Regions from separate parts of the Peribacillus sp. CSMR9 genome, predicted to be linked through region 1. Evidence: riboswitches for the same ligand, from Rfam matches in the RefSeq annotation. Region 1 holds a riboswitch; each other region holds the start of a gene.
What was found. A riboswitch is a leader RNA that binds a small molecule or an ion and turns the genes downstream of it on or off. The one in region 1 is predicted to bind S-adenosylmethionine.

Region 1 (4,217 bases):
AAGGGAGAAAATTGTAATGAGCTGTCCTGCGGCAGCAAGGGTCACTCCAAGAGAATCCGCAATCTTATCCAAAATTCCGGATATGATGAATTCGGATGTTCCTACTAAAAAACTGATAATCGCTAACATGTAAATTTTCCATGTATTAAGCAAAATAGATTCACTCCTCATTAATGATTATTAATTTTATATAAAGACATATCGCAATATGTTAATATGTATGAATAAAAAATAAACATATCGCGAAATATCGAAATGTTAGAGAGAAAAATGAACCCAACCCTCTAAGGTACGGATCAGGTTCATTTTCATACTTCTTCTTTCAAGAAATCAGTAATTTTTGAGATTGCCTCTTCATCTCGTTTGTAATACGTAAACTTTCCTATCCGCTCCGTTTTAATCAATCCTGCTCTAAGAAGCATCGAGAGGTATTGAGAGGCCGTGGACTGGGTCATGTTTAATTTTTCGGTAATCTGACTTACGCAAACGCCGGTTTCCTTCATGTCTATTCCCTCATGAGGGGTGAAGTGGAGTTCAGGCGCCTTGAGCCATTGTAAGATTTGCAACCTGGATTCATTGGATAATGCTTTAAATATCTCGATTGTTTTCATACATTTCATTATATCGAGAATTATCGATATGTCAAATGGTTTTATCATTCATCGTTAGTTTCATAAATAGCAAAACTTGATACCGTTATCTAAAGAGTCATTAAAGGAATGGAAATGTATTATTGCAAGAACCTAATCGGCTCCCTTATCAGTGCGGGCCGATTAGGTTGTTCAAATCCTGTAAATCAGAATTAAAGTCTCCGCTAAAAAATCATTTCCATACTTCTTTTGCTACATCAACGACGAATTTCAGCTTTTCCCATTGCTGTTCTTCGGTCAGCTTGTTGCCGTGATGGGTGGAGGCGAAGCCGCATTGTGGACTTAAGCATAATTGTTCGAGAGGAACGAAGTGCGAGGCTTCTTCAATGCGTGCCTTAACAGCTTCCTTGTCTTCGATTTCTCCATTTTTTGAAGTGACGACACCCAGTACGACCCGTGCACCGCCATTTGGAATGTATTCCAATGGCTTGAAATCTCCTGAGCGTTGATCATCATATTCCAAGAAAAATCCATCCACTGTTTCTTTTGCCAATAAAGTTGGGGCGATACGGGCATAGCTTCCTTCAAACGCCCAAGTCGACTGGTAGTTCCCACGACATAGGTGTGTAGTGACGACAAGGTCTTCTGGTTTGCCTTCCAATGCGCCATTAATTACGCGAAGTGCAAGATCGATTAATTGTTCCCTCGTATATTTTCCATCTTTGAACTGGAAGTCTGGAGCTGAAAGTCTGGCAATATATACATCATCCAATTGAAGATAACGTACACCTGCTTCATAAAAAGCCTTCAAAGCATGCTGATACGCTTTGATGATATCATTAGCATAGTCTTCAATATCAGGGTAGATGTCTTTATTATGAATGCCTACAGCAAATAATTGATTCGGACTGGGAATGGTTTGCTTGGCAACGGCGCGTCCGTTCACGATTTTGTTCAATTCAATGAAATCGCGAATGAAGGGATGTTCAGGATTGAATGAAACCTTCCCGGTATTGCGAACGTTATATCTCTCTGTTTCCACACCATCGAATGTGAGACCTTTTTCAGTCACATATCCCTCGATGCCATTTAAATGTTCGAGGAAGTCAAAGTGCCACCATGTTCGTCTGAACTCACCATCCGTCACGGCCTCTAATCCAACTTCAATTTGTTTTTCGACAATCCGATTGATTTCTTCGGTTTCAACTTCACGAAGCCGCTCTGCTGAAATGGTACCTTCCTTAAATTGCTTTCTGGCAATATGTAAACGTTCAGGTCTTAATAAACTTCCGACGTGATCGGCCCTGAATGGTGCCTTCGTTAATGTGATTGACATGTTGCATTCCTTCTTTCCTTTTAAAAATAGGCTCTTTTCGTAAAGATTGTTGTTTTTAAAACGAAACTATTTAAGGTTGATTGGAGCGGAAGTTCGAGACTCCTGCGGGAGCAGCGGGACAGGTGAGACCCCACAGGCGTTTACGCCGAGGAGGCTCACCGCCCGCCCCGCGGAAAGCGAGCATCTGGAGGGGAAATCAACCACAACTCACTACCTGGTAAATAGCAACAAAGTATGTGAAAACAGCCTAAAAATAAAACACCTCTTCTTAAAAATAAGAAGAGGTGTTGGCAGCAAAGCTATATACTCTTCTTATCTTCAAGTTTCTACACTTCTGGAATTAGCACAGTACATGATCAGTCTGTTGCTGAGGCATCAAAGGGCCAGTCCCTCCACCTCTCTGGATAAGAGTTGTCTATTAAATTAATTAAGACTATACAGGTAGTTTTTATAAAGGTCAAGTAATGAAGGTGGAAGATTTCGAATATACCGATTATTAATATGGGCTGAAATGTTAACTACATCAGGGAACCCGGCATATGCTATAACCGACGTTTCATTTGAGCGGCAGGAGGGGAATGCAAGGATGAGTACATTCAGTCCATTCAAAAATGGCATACCGATAACGGTAACTGAAGCCATGATAGAGAAAATCTTAAGAATGAAATCATATGGTCAGGATATTAAAGTCGAGATTACGCCAAAGCATATAGTGCTTTCCGGAACGATGGAAGTGAAAAAAATGATGTTAAAGAAAAACGTAGCTTTCCGGATTACATTAAAACCGCTTCATGTGGAAAAAAGAACAATTTTATTTGAATTAGTGGAAATGGAGCCTATTGACAGGAATTTCATTAACCAAAGGATATTTAACAAACCGCCATTTTTTGAATTCGAAAATAGAACGATCAAAATGAATGTTAATGCTTGGAACATCGTGAGAAAAATCCCCGTTGGCACAATTAAATCATATGAGCTGGTCGAAGGTGCATTGAAAATGAAACTTTCAATATGATGGATCGTTTTTAGCCACAATATTTAAAGGGGATGCCAGGTATGTTAGTGTAAGGGTAGGTTGAAATGCCATACCTCACAATGTGTTTGATAAATCAAGCTCAATAAAATATACTAAATTACTTATAGTTTTCCAGGAAATAAGGGGGGAAATAATGGACCAGAAGATTTTGCCTGCTTCAGCAAGCATGAAGGATTTCGAAAGATTTTTAGAAAGTTCCTATGAAATAGGTGTGTTTCTTGATTTGCATATATCACAATTGAAAAACGTAAGTATGATGGCAAAGCAGCATAATAAGAAAATGATTTATCATGTCGATTTGATCCATGGCATAAGAAGTGATGAATATGCGACAGAATTCATTTGCCAGGAGTATAATCCATATGGGTTGATATCGACTAAATCAAGCGTCATTTTGAAAGCGAAGCAAAAAGGGGTCATTGCCATCCAGCGAATCTTTTTAATAGATTCACATGCTCTGGAGAAAAGTTATAAGCTGGTGCAGAAAACCAAGCCGGATTATATCGAAGTTTTGCCGGGCGCCATGCCATGGATGATTAAGGAAGTGAAGGAACGATTACAAACACCGATTTTTGCAGGCGGCCTCATACGTACTTCGGATGAAGTCCTGAACGCCCTTGATGCTGGAGCTTCGTCAATCACCACTTCCAAAACTGAATTATGGGATATCGTTTAATGGGGTCGAACGAGGAAGTTGAAAAAAATTACAGAAAAATAGAATAATTCCTCGCAAAATAATTGACAGCGTTTTCACAAACTAGTATATTGTAAATTATAAGTTAATATATGTGACGGAGACTAGGAGATTCACAACAGATATACTCATTATTATTATGAGGATATTTCTGCTGTGAATCTCCTTTTTTATTTGGTTTTTAAAATTTATCAGGGGAGGGGTTTTATTCATGACTCCATTTTGGGGAGAAGTAGTAGGCACGATGATTTTAATTTTATTTGGTGCAGGCATTGGGGCGGGATCTTCCTTAAAAGGATCTTATGCCAAGGATGCTGGCTGGATTGTCATCACGATTGCGTGGGGACTGGCTGTTACAATGGGTGTCTTTGCAGTGGGTTCCATAAGCGGGGCACATTTAAACCCGGCTGTTACAGTAGCATTAGCTATCAATGGAGATTTTCCTTGGGCTGATGTGCCAGGGTACATCATGGCCCAAATGATAGGGGCAATTATAGGTGCGACTCTTGTATTCCTACATTATTTACCTCACTGGAAAGCTACGGAGGATCCAGGTACAAA
Region 2 (4,217 bases), on a different contig from region 1:
GAGACAGGCCCTCAAGGAATCGGATAAGGTAGGGTTAGCGAAAATAATCATACGCTCAAAAGAACAAATGGCGGTAATTCGAGTCGTTGATAATACCTTGGTGATGGAAACGATCCATTATCCGGATGAAGTTCGCTCAACAGCGGATGTACCGAATATCCCTGCTAATGATACCATTGTAAAAAAGGAAATAGATACTGCCGTGTTATTGATAGATCAATTAACGACTACTTTCGATCCGGCAAAATACACAGATGACTATCGAACCGCATTACTTGAATTGATTGAATCGAAGAAAACGGGACAAACGACGATTACAGCCAAAACAAAAGAGCCAGTTTCCAACAATGTAACAGATTTAATGGAGGCTTTACAGGCATCCATTGACCGAACGAAACATGATGAACCGGAAAAGAAAAAGACGACCCGAAAGAAAGCGGCACCGAAAAAAAAGAAACAAGCATAAAACAGGAAGCTGAGCGGAAGACGCATTATGTCGCTCGGCTTTTTGCTCGTTTTAACAAAGGGAATGGCAAGATTATGAAAGACTTTACAAAGAAATAATTCGTTAAAATTACATAAGTAATGCATGTACAAATAGGTATTGGATCAAGATGTGATCCGATTAATGGGATTAAAAGAAAATAGTGGATGCAAATGAAGGCAAAAAAATTCGCTCCCTAAAGAGCGACAATGAGGAATTCAATCGTGAAAATCAACATATAGGCGAACGGTTGTAGTTTTCGACTATATATTGTGTTCATATTCTACCATATTTAATTCTGAAATAGCAACAAAATTACTAAACTATCCTATGATTTTTTCTGGAAATCAATGATATTCGACCGCTTAACGGATCATGGGGGATTTTGTATGTTCCGATCCACTATTTTCTCATAAATAATTACAGAAAAAATGGATTTTTAGTATAATTTAAACATATGGGATGATATAAATTAAAATGAACGGAAGATGATGTTAAAAATGGAAAATGGAAAAATCAAATCGCTTCATGCCGGAAGGCCCAAACAGGAAAATTTTTCGAATATCGATATCTTTTCAGCCATGGATAAACAAGCACGGGATAATGTGACAGTAACTAGATCTGGCATAATTGGTGATGGGGTAGGTAATATAAAGTTCCATGGAGGTCCTGATCGGGCTTTGTGCTTTTACCCCTTTGAGCATTATTCATTATGGAATGAAAAATTCTCTAAAAAGCTGGATATCCCTGCATTCGGTGAAAATTTAACCATAGCGGGGATGACGGAAGTATCAACATATATCGGCGATATTTATCAAATAGGCGAAGTGATTGTTCAAATTAACCAGGGGAGGATTCCTTGTTCGACCATTTCCCACTTCAATCAAGAACCTAAGTTTTTGGAACTCGTGCTAAAAACGAGTTTCACTGGTTATTTTGCAAAAGTACTTCAAGAAGGAACGATAAATAAACAAAACGAAATCGTGCTAATAGATCGTTTGCAAGAAAAAATTTCAGTTCATTATGCAGCAGAGGTGATCCTTCATAAACGAGATGGGCTGGAAGGCGCAAACGCTTTACTCAAACTGGATTCGTTAGCGGAAGACTGGAAACAAAGGATATTAAAGAGAATTCAAGCTGCAAAAGATTGAATGATTTTTGCAAAAGTGAAAAAAATGACGATCAGGTATTGAAATTGACAGATTATTAATGTAAATTAAATATAATCAAATTTTGAAATCTTGTGAAAATTATATAAATGGATCTTATCGAGAGAGGTGGAGGGACTGGCCCGAAGAAACCTCAGCAACCAGCTTAGGCAAAGGTGCTAAATCCAACAAGCAGAGCTTGATAGATGAGGAGAATGTTTCAAAAAACCTTCTTCTTTGAGAAGGTTTTTTTTCTTTTCTCTCATACTCATAGAAAACGACAAAAACAGGATTGTTTTTGAGAGAGGATGTAATGATGAATTTTCGTAAAGAAGTGAAAGAAAGAATGCTGGTTGGGGAAGGGGCAATGGGGACCTTACTGTACTCTAATGGCATCGATCAATGTTATGAGGAATTAAACTGTACGAACCCAGATCAAATAGTGTCCATCCACCGTGCCTATTTGGAAGCTGGTGCAGATATCCTTCAATCGAATACCTACGGTGCCAACTTCAACAAATTGAAACGCCATGGACTAGAAGATGAAGTAAGCAGAATCAATCGCCAGGGAGTCATCCTTGCTAAAAAAGCGGCAAAAGGAAAGGCATATGTCTTCGGTACCATAGGGGCACAGCGGAGTATCAGGAAATCGGATTTAAGCATTGAAGAGATAAAGCGAGGTTTTCGAGAACAGCTATACAGTCTGCTGATGGAAAATCCTGATGGGATTCTCCTAGAAACATTCTATGACCTGGAAGAACTTGAAACCGTCCTGCAAATCGTTAAAAATGAAACTGGACTGCCGATCATCGCAAATGTTTCGATGCATGAACTGGGTAATCTTCAAAATGGAATCCATTTAAATGAAGCCTTTCAAAAACTTGAGCAATTGGGTGCCGATGTTGTTGGGGTGAATTGCCGTCTCGGTCCACATCATATGATTAGGGCCTTGGAAGAAGTAAGTTTACCAAAGCAAGCGTCGATTGCCATTTATCCTAATGCCAGCCTTCCGGATTATGTGGATGGAAGGCTTGTCTATAAAGCTGTGCCGGAATATTTCGGTTCAAGTGCCCTCGAGCTGCGTGAGCAAGGTGCCACGATCATAGGAGGCTGCTGTGGAACGACGCCTTTGCATATTCAAGCTGTAAAGAATGCAATTGGAAGTTTGGTACCAGTAAAAGAGAAAATTACTAAAATCCGTGAAATAGAAATAATTGAAGTGATTGATAGAGAGTTGGAAATCCCACTTTACGAAAAGGCCAAAACTGAAAGGACGATACTAGTTGAACTTGATCCACCGAAAAAGTTGGGAATAGAGAGTTTCATGACTGGTGCTGAGGTTTTGAAAAAAGCAGGGGTCGATTCAATTACATTAGCGGATAATTCACTTGCTTCACCAAGGATATCGAATGATGCACTGGCTAATTTACTGAAGACCCAATTGAATGTAACGCCGATGGTGCATATAACATGCCGGGATCGAAATTTAATTGGCCTGCAGTCACATTTAATGGGTCTGCAGACAGTGGGGCTGAATGAGTTATTGATCATCACCGGAGATCCTTCTAAAATTGGGGACTTCCCAGGTGCCACTTCGGTTTATGATTTATCTTCGTTTGACCTGATAAGTATGGTCAAACAATTTAATGAAGGTCTTTCCTATTCCGGTCAAAGTTTGGGCCAACGGGCAAATTTTAAAATTGCCGCCGCGTTTAATCCCAATGTGAAATATCTGGATAAGGCTGTTCAGAGAATGGAAAAGAAGATTGCATGTGGTGCTCAATCCTTTTTAACACAGCCAATTTATTCGGTGGAGCAGATTGAAGAGGTATATGAAGCTACAAAACATTTAGAGACCCCGATTTTCATCGGTATCATGCCCTTGACAAGCACACGGAACGCCGAATTCATCCATAATGAGATCCCAGGCATCAAATTGCCTGATAATGTTAGAAGGGCTATGGCTTTAGCGGGGGATGACCCTGTAAAGTCAAGGATTGAAGGGGTGAATATCGCACGAGAGCTAGTGGACGCTGCAAGGGAAAAATTCAAGGGCATATATTTAATCACTCCGTTCCTTCGCTATGAAATGACGGCGGAACTTACGAAATATATTAGAAAAGTCGATAGTAAACAAACATCAGAGGTGGCAGTACATGAATAAAAAAGCGATTCAAGAACAGTTGGGTACTAAGATTCTCCTTCTTGATGGAGCGATGGGGACCATGCTCCAAGCGGAGAATTTAACAGCAGAGGATTTTGGCGGGGAGCAATTCGAGGGCTGCAATGAGTATTTATCACTGACACAACCAGAAATCATCCAATCCATCCATGAAAAATATTTAGCAGCAGGTGCTGATATCATTGAAACAAATACCTTCGGAGCGACAAGCATCGTGCTTGAAGAATACCAAATAAGCACAATCGCTTACAAGCTTAATAAAATTTCAGCCGAGCTTGCCGTTAAAGCATGTGAAAAGTATTCAAATGAAGATTGGCCAAGATATGTGGCTGGCTCGATGGGTCCCACTACAAAAACGCTTTCCGTAACAGGGGGAACGACTTTTGATATTTTAACCGATTCC
Region 3 (4,217 bases), on a different contig from region 1:
TGATCGGCCAGGCCAGGATAATAAACCTTTTTCACCAAAGGCTGCTCATTTAAGTAGGCGGCAATCTTTTCTGCCCCTTTTTGGGAGTGTTCCATTCTAACGGACAAGGTTTTCAGACCTCTCATTACAAGCCAGGCGTCCTGTACACCAAGAACCGCTCCAAAGGAGTTTTGGAGGGAACCGAGTCTTACTGCCAAATCCGGATCTTTTACTACGGCTAGTCCAGCTATCACATCACTATGACCGGATAAAAATTTCGTTGCGCTATGAAGGACAACATCAGCGCCCAGATTCAGTGGTTTTTGTAATGCTGGGGTCAAGAATGTATTATCAACAAAACTTAAGGCACCGGCTTTTTTCGCGATATCACATACTGCTTTAATATCGGTCACTTTAAGTAATGGATTTGAAGGCGTTTCGATGTATATGGCTCTCGTATTTGGCTGAATGGCCGCTTTAATGCTTTCAAGGTCCGTCATGTCAACGAATGTATGCTCAATATTGAAACGCGTCAAAACGTTTGTGACCATCCTGAACGTACCGCCATACACATCTTCGGAAATGACGATATGGTCTCCGGCAGACAACAGCAGGAAAGCTGTTGAAATGGCTGCCATACCTGATGAAAAGGCAAAACCGTGAGTGCCTTCCTCAAGTTCGGCAATGATATCTTCCAGTGCTCCGCGAGTTGGGTTCCCGCTTCTGCTGTAATCATATTTGCCGAATTGATCGATATCGGATTGATGGAAAGTGGATGCGTGCTGAATGGGGACGCTCACACCGCCTGTTGCAGGATCGAATTTATGTTGATTATGAAGTAATTTGGTTTCAAAGCTGAAATCATGAGTGGTCATCGTAGTGCCTCCCTTTTTACATGTGCGAATGCTTGCTGTAAGTCCTGGATCAAATCTTCGCTGTCTTCAATGCCGACGGAGAAGCGCAGCAGGCGATTGCAAACCCCGTTCGCCGTTCTGACTTCAAGCGGTATATCGGCATGTGTTTGTGTAGCAGGATAGGTGATGAAGCTTTCAACCCCTCCAAGGCTTTCTGCAAACGAAATCAATGAGAGTGATTGTAAAAATGGGTTGACCGCCGCTTCATCAATGATACGGAATGAAATCATGCCTCCTCTACCGGGATACAATACATCTGTAACACAATCATGTTCCGACAAGTAATCTACAAGTATCTTGGCATTCTTTTCATGACGTTCCATCCGCAATGCCAGGGTTTTCATTCCGCGCATCAACAGCCAGGAATCAAAGGGGCTCAAGACAGCTCCCATGCCATTATGATGGAAGGCAAGTGCATCACATAATTCAGCGCCGCTAGCAACGATCAGTCCAGCGAGCACATCATTATGACCACCGAGATACTTGGTTGCACTGTGGATCACAATATCTGCTCCAAGCAGGATGGGTTGTTGAATAAGAGGCGTGTAAAAGGTGTTATCAACGATTAACAATAAATTAAATCGTTTGGCCAATGCTGCAACGGCGCTAATGTCCGTTTGCTGCATTAGAGGGTTAGTGGGAGTTTCGATGAAGATGGCTTTCGTGTGAGGAGTGATGGCTTTTTCAATATCCTCCAAACAACAAGTGTTCACATAGTCGCACTTCAATCCCCATTTCTTAAACCCTTGTTCCAACAGACGATATGTACCGCCATAAAGATCTTCGCTGACAATCCATGCATCATCTGATTTAAATAAGGCCAGTATAGTAGAAATGGCTGCCATTCCTGAACTGCAGGCATACCCTTGGTCGCCTTTTTCCAGATCGGCGATGGATCGTTCCAATAGTTGGCGTGTAGGATTACCTGTCCTTGTATAATCAAATCCAGTCGATTGGCCGATTCCTTCATGGCGAAAAGCTGTTGAAAAGTATACTGGCGGATTGACTGTTCCTGTCGCCGTTTCACTGCGATTTCCTAATTGAGCAAGATATGTTTCAGTTTTGTACATAGTTTTCACTGCTCCTTTTTAGTTAAATAAAATAAAAAAAAGTCTTCTTTAAGAAGAAGACTTTGATTAAATAGGGACGAGTCATTCTTCTTATCTTCCAAGTTCACAAACTTGTGGAATTAGCACCTTTTCATTGGTTTGAAACAAATGAAGGTTGCTGAGGTGTCATCGGGCCATTCCCTCTACCTCTCTCGATAAGAGTTTAGATTATTCAATTTCTTTTGAATTTACTATATATATAAAATACTGTCAAGAACATTTTGGATGATAGTGCTTTGATTTTCATGAATAGGGCAATTGGAGACTAGCGGTGTCAACACTTTATGTGTCTAAAAAGAATATCCAAAATTTGCATGGGTCCAGGGATAAACACGATATTAAATGGATTTTAAAGAAAAAGGGGGAGGCTTGGCCGGTTATTTTTGCATTAAAAAAATAAAGTTTGTACAATGTATAGAGAGAAAGAATAATATGACATTATTCATTTCATATACATATGTCTTCGATGAATAGTGCAAACAATAGGAGGAGAACACATGGAATACAGAATCGAACGAGATACGATGGGTGAAGTGAAAGTTCCTGCCGATAAATATTGGGGTGCACAAACGGAGAGAAGCCGTAACAATTTCAAAATCGGTAACGAAAAAATGCCGATTGAATTAGTTCGTGCATTTGCATACGTTAAACAAGCTGCGGCAAAGGTGAACTTTGATCTTGGCGATCTTTCGGAGGTTAAAAAGAATGCCATCGTTAAGATTTGCGACGAAATCCTTGAAGGTACGCTTGATGAACATTTCCCACTTGTAGTTTGGCAAACGGGAAGCGGTACGCAAAGTAATATGAACGTGAATGAAGTGGTCGCTAACAAAGGGAATGAATGGTTAAAAGAAAATGGTGAATCCGAAACCCTTCACCCGAATGATGACGTTAACAAGGCACAAAGCTCCAATGATACTTTCCCGACCGCCATGCATATTGCAGCCTTTATGGAAGTCGCTGAAAAATTGGTTCCTGCCATCAAAGCACTTCGTGATACTTTCGATTCAAAAGAAAAAGAATTTTGGGATGTCGTGAAAATTGGCCGGACACATCTTCAAGATGCAACACCACTGACTTTGGGACAAGAAATTTCCGGTTGGAAAGCGATGCTCGATAAAGATCTCGCGATGATTCAGGAAAGCAGCCAAAAATTATTGAACCTGGCCCTAGGCGGAACGGCTGTAGGAACGGGAATCAATACAAAAAAAGAATTCCCAGGACTTTCGGCCAAACAAATTGCAGCAGATACAGGACATCCCTTCGTCACTTCGGATAATAAGTTCCATGCATTGACAAGCCATAACGAAATCGTCTACGCACACGGTGCGTTGAAAGCATTGGCAGCGGATTTAATGAAAATTGCGAACGATGTCAGATGGCTGGCAAGTGGCCCTAGAAGCGGAATCGGCGAAATTGCCATTCCTGAAAACGAGCCAGGCAGCTCCATCATGCCAGGTAAAGTCAATCCTACACAAAGTGAAGCGCTTACCATGATTGCGACACAAATCGTGGGTAACGATGCTACGATTGGCTTTGCAGCAAGCCAAGGTAACTTTGAACTGAATGTATTCAAACCAGTCATCATCTATAACTTCCTGCAAACGGTGAAATTATTGACGGAAGGCATTCACTCTTTCAACATTAATTGTGCAGTTGGCATCACTGCAAATGAAGATAAAATCAAAGAAAATGTAGACCGTTCACTTATGTTGGTAACAGCATTGAACCCGCATATTGGTTATGAAAAAGCAGCCAAGATCGCCAAAACTGCATTCAAGGACAACTCTACGTTAAAAGAAGCGGCGTTGAAATTAGAATTCCTGACGGAAGCTGAATTCAAAGCATGGGTAGATCCTGCTGACATGGTTAATAAATAATTGCATAGGAGTGCCCTCCCGTTGGTTTTAGGGAGGGTGTTCCCATATGTTAAAATAATGGAATCAGCAAATAATGAAATCATAAGTATCGGGGACAGGAGGAAAAACAATGTCTTTATGCCCGCTTTGCAACGGTCTAAGAAAAATTCATGTAAATTGCCCGGAGTGCAGCAGTGATCTTGATGATAAAGGGAAATTCATGGATTACGCTGATGATTACAGTGCTTATATGGATATCGACACACTTAAAGAAAACGACGGATACCCTCAATCCCTTCAAAAAGGCCAATGCCCGCATCTCATGAAATGCTCTGAATGCGGACATGATGAAGTGG
Region 4 (4,217 bases), on a different contig from region 1:
CAGACCGTCAATACTTCGATGCCATTTATTTCAGGGAAGATGGAGGTATACTTTTTGAAGTTGCCACAGATCCACCTGGCTTCGCTCATGATGAAACGAAGGAAACGATGGGTAGTAAATTAATGCTGCCGCCATGGCTGGAAGAAAAAAGGGGAATCATGGAGAAAACGTTACTGCCGGCAGTGCCGAGAGTACTGGAGGAGGATAAATGATGAAGCATATTTTTCAAAAAGGAAGTAATCCAGAAGCGCCATTGCTTTTGCTTTTACATGGCACTGGAGGAACGGAAACAGATCTCTTGCCATTAGCGGAAATGGTTTCACCGGGATCATCTGTATTGAGCGTACGGGGAAATGTACTTGAAAACGGAATGCCCCGTTTTTTCCGCCGGTTATCCGAAGGGGTTTTTGATGAAGAAGATTTGATCTTTCGTACGAAGGAGCTTTATGACTTCTTGGAATCAGCGTCCAAAAAATATGACTTCGACCGTGAAAGAGTGGTAGCATTAGGTTATTCCAATGGTGCAAATATAGCGGCAAGTTTGCTGTTCCATTTCGAAGTGGCATTACAAGGAGCGATTCTTCATCATCCCATGGTGCCTAGAAGAGGGATTGCTTTGCCGTCCCTTTCGGATATACCTGTATTTATTGCTGCAGGTAAAAACGATCCGATTTGCCCGGCAGCAGAAACTGATGAACTTAATCAACTTTTACTGCAAGCTGGTGCTACAGTGGATGTTCAATGGGGAAATTACGGTCATCAGTTAACACGTTCAGAGGTTGAGGCAGCGGGTTCATGGTTTCAAAAGAACTTTTTATAAGAATGAGAGGGAATGAAGATGATTTCTGTTAATCCTGAAAGTCTTACTGAACGGGATAATTATAAGTTTTTGACCGGAAGCATTATACCGAGACCTATAGCCTTGGTTACGACACAATCCGAAACCGGTACAATCAATATAGCGCCGTTCAGCTTTTTTAACATAGTCAGTTCGAATCCTCCAATGATTTCCATTTCTGTTCAACGGAAAGAAGGAGTTTCAAAGGACACGGCTCGAAATGCAATTCAAACAGGTGAATTCGTTGTTCATATCACTGATGAGAATAATGTAGCTGATGCAAATCGAACGGCGAAGGAACTCCCATCTGACGAAAGTGAATTGGGTCTTACCAATTTCACGCCAGCTGTCAGTGATAAGGTATCCGTACCAGGATTGCAAGAAGCAAAGGTACGCTTTGAGTGCATATTAGAGCATGCGATACCATTGGCAGGTTCCCAGAATAAACCCGGTTGTGATTTATTGATAGGGAAAATAGTCTGCTATCATATAGAGCAAGATATTTACCATAATGGCCGAATAGACCAGAATGGGCTAAAACCTGTCGCAAGATTAGCGGGTCATACTTATACAAAACTAGGAGAATTATTTGAATTGGAACGTCCTTAAGAATTGTGGCGACACCTTTAAAAAGATGTCGTCTTTTTTTTTCTATCTTCCGTTATCTCCAAGTCTTGAGCGACTTGCCCGCAAAAAAGTAAGTCTTTACAATCCAAAACAAATACTTGACAATTTTTTCATAGATTGATAAAGTAATAAAAAAATAAATTTCTTATCCAGAGAGGTGGAGGGACTGGCCCAATGAAACCTCAGCAACAGGTCTACTACGACACTGTGCTAATTCCAGGGGGTGAAACCCTGATAGATGAGACCCTACGTTTTTATTTGTCAGTAACGCACTCTTATTAGAGTGCGTTTTCGTTTTTTCTGGATGCAGGATGAAGGGGAGTATGAATGGAGAACAAAAGGAAGCATGAATTTCAACGGGAAATGAAAGCACGGCATTTAATCATGCTATCGCTTGGGGGGGTGATTGGAACTGGTTTATTCTTAAGTACGGGTTATACGATTCAACAGGCTGGCCCGTTTGGCACTATCCTTTCGTATCTGATAGGGGCACTAGTGGTTTATCTGGTCATGCTATGTTTAGGTGAACTGGCAGTACATATGCCCGAGACAGGTGCGTTTCATAGCTATGCAGCCAAATACATTGGACCTGGGACAGGGTATACAGTAGCCTGGTTGTATTGGCTAACTTGGACTGTTGCACTAGGTTCGGAATTCACGGCCGCTGGATTGTTGATGCAGAGATGGTATCCATCAATCAATGTCTGGATTTGGAGTGCTCTATTTGCCATTTTGGTTTTTGTATTAAATGCGCTGACTGTCAAGTTTTTCGCTGAATCTGAATTTTGGTTTGCGTCAATAAAGGTAATTGCGATCGTGATATTTATTATTTTGGGAGTTGCTGCAATGGTAGGTTATATTCCAATGACTAACTCTCAATCAGCACCGCTATATTCCAATTTTATAAGTGCAGGGTTATTTCCTAATGGTGCTTTTGCCATTATCATGACGATGCTTGCAGTGAATTTTGCATTTTCTGGAACTGAATTAATCGGAATTGCAGCTGGAGAAACTGTGAATCCAGAAAAAACGATACCAAAGGCAATTCGTCTGACATTGTGGAGATTGATTATCTTTTTTGTAGGAACCATCGTTGTATTATCCGCATTATTGCCTATTTCGGATGCAGGCGTATTAGAAAGCCCCTTTGTGGCCGTTCTTGAACGAATTGGAGTGCCGTATGCAGCGGATATTATGAACTTTGTTATTTTAACTGCCATTTTGTCTGCTGCAAACTCAGGTCTATATGCCTCTTCCAGAATGCTTTGGTCACTTGCAGATAAGAAAACCATATCACCAATATTCGCAATATTAACAAAACGAGGTGTTCCGATATATTCAGTCATTTTCAGTATGTTGGGCGGTGGTTTAGCCCTGTTCTCTAGTGTTATTGCACCGGATACTGTATATATAGTGCTTGTGTCCATTTCGGGTCTGGCCGTGGTTGTAGTTTGGATGAGTATTAGCGCTTCACAGTTCCTATTTCGGAGACGATTTATAAGAGAAGGAAATTCAGTAAATGACTTGGCTTATCGTACACCATTATATCCGCTTGTACCAATCATTTCTTTCATGCTTTGTCTTGCTTCTTGTATAGGAATTGCATTTGATCCTACACAACGGATTGCGCTTTATTGTGGTATTCCATTTATTTTGTTTTGCTATGGAAGTTATTATGTAACACAAACTTCAAAGAAAAGAGGCGTAGATCTTGAAGAATAAAATTAACCCAATTGACGCTATTTTACGAGAACATTCAGTCATGATTCTGGACGGAGCTTTAGCTACAGAGCTTGAGCGGTATGGGTGTGATTTGGACGATCCGCTGTGGTCTGCCCGTGTATTACTTGAAAATCCAGAGGTGATTTATCGGGTTCACACTGACTATTTCCGTGCAGGAGCGGACTGTGCGATAACTGCAAGCTACCAAGCTACTGTTGAAGGTTTCTCCCTGCGTGGAATACAAGAAAAAGAGGCCCTGAAGTTAATTCAGAAAACGGTGTTTCTCGCAAGAAGAGCGAGAGATGATTTTTGGAAGGAAGAGACGCAAACGAACAGACCTAAGCCATTGGTTTCTGCATCAGTAGGACCCTATGGGGCTTACCTCGCTGATGGTTCAGAATATGTAGGAAACTATGGTGTTTCAGATGAAACTTTAGCAGAATTTCATCGAATAAGAATATCAGCTTTGATTGAAGCAGGTGCTGACCTTTTAGCATTTGAAACGATTCCATCCCTGCAAGAAGCAAAAGTATTGAATTCATTATTGAAAGATTATCCAGAAGTATATGCTTGGCTATCCTTTTCTTTGAAAAATGAGAAAGCAATAAGTGACGGTACATTGCTGGAGGATTGTGCAAAGTTCTTTGAGGACAGTGAGCAAATTGCAGCGATCGGTATTAACTGTGCACCAGTATCAGTTGTCACGGACGCCATCAAGGTGTTAAGTGCGAACACAAAAAAACCAATTATAGTTTATCCGAATTCTGGTGAAACCTATGATCCACAAACTAAAACATGGCATGGTCAAGAATCATGTAACACGCTCGAACAAAAATCTGAAGAATGGCACCATGCTGGGGCACGTTTAATCGGAGGATGCTGCAGAACGGCACCTCATCATATTGAAGAGATTTCAAGAAAGTGGCGACCTTCCGAAGTGGTATCCTCATAGCTTTATTCCTATATCAACTGTTTTTAATAATCATTATATAAAAAACAGGGCTTTGTTAAGTGGTATTGTTGTTTTCAG

Region 2: linked by a shared signal. The riboswitch ahead of N9I19_RS03465 (bifunctional homocysteine S-methyltransferase/methylenetetrahydrofolate reductase) and the one ahead of N9I19_RS15335 (5-methyltetrahydropteroyltriglutamate--homocysteine S-methyltransferase) in region 1 are both predicted to bind S-adenosylmethionine.
Region 3: linked by a shared signal. The riboswitch ahead of N9I19_RS20175 (methionine biosynthesis PLP-dependent protein) and the one ahead of N9I19_RS15335 (5-methyltetrahydropteroyltriglutamate--homocysteine S-methyltransferase) in region 1 are both predicted to bind S-adenosylmethionine.
Region 4: linked by a shared signal. The riboswitch ahead of mmuP (S-methylmethionine permease) and the one ahead of N9I19_RS15335 (5-methyltetrahydropteroyltriglutamate--homocysteine S-methyltransferase) in region 1 are both predicted to bind S-adenosylmethionine.

What each region holds. Positions count from the first base shown of each region.
Region 1 is NZ_JAOPHO010000034.1:16,161-20,377, forward strand. It holds gene N9I19_RS15325 (MFS transporter) at 1-153, opposite strand, end outside; gene N9I19_RS15330 (ArsR/SmtB family transcription factor) at 309-611, opposite strand; gene N9I19_RS15335 (5-methyltetrahydropteroyltriglutamate--homocysteine S-methyltransferase) at 823-1,926, opposite strand; SAM riboswitch class I at 2,236-2,337, opposite strand; gene N9I19_RS15340 (hypothetical protein) at 2,513-2,941, shown strand; gene N9I19_RS15345 (glycerol-3-phosphate responsive antiterminator) at 3,096-3,638, shown strand; gene N9I19_RS15350 (MIP/aquaporin family protein) at 3,868-4,217, shown strand, end outside.
Region 2 is NZ_JAOPHO010000003.1:70,182-74,398, reverse strand. It holds gene ku (non-homologous end joining protein Ku) at 1-466, shown strand, start outside; gene N9I19_RS03470 (MOSC domain-containing protein) at 985-1,635, shown strand; SAM riboswitch class I at 1,747-1,845, shown strand; gene N9I19_RS03465 (bifunctional homocysteine S-methyltransferase/methylenetetrahydrofolate reductase) at 1,949-3,796, shown strand; gene metH (methionine synthase) at 3,789-4,217, shown strand, end outside.
Region 3 is NZ_JAOPHO010000063.1:9,528-13,744, forward strand. It holds gene metC (cystathionine beta-lyase) at 1-854, opposite strand, end outside; gene N9I19_RS20175 (methionine biosynthesis PLP-dependent protein) at 851-1,963, opposite strand; SAM riboswitch class I at 2,051-2,164, opposite strand; gene fumC (class II fumarate hydratase) at 2,500-3,882, shown strand; gene N9I19_RS20185 (hypothetical protein) at 3,992-4,217, shown strand, end outside.
Region 4 is NZ_JAOPHO010000066.1:7,790-12,006, reverse strand. It holds gene N9I19_RS20490 (ring-cleaving dioxygenase) at 1-212, shown strand, start outside; gene N9I19_RS20485 (alpha/beta hydrolase) at 212-820, shown strand; gene N9I19_RS20480 (flavin reductase family protein) at 839-1,447, shown strand; SAM riboswitch class I at 1,608-1,710, shown strand; gene mmuP (S-methylmethionine permease) at 1,793-3,187, shown strand; gene mmuM (homocysteine S-methyltransferase) at 3,177-4,139, shown strand.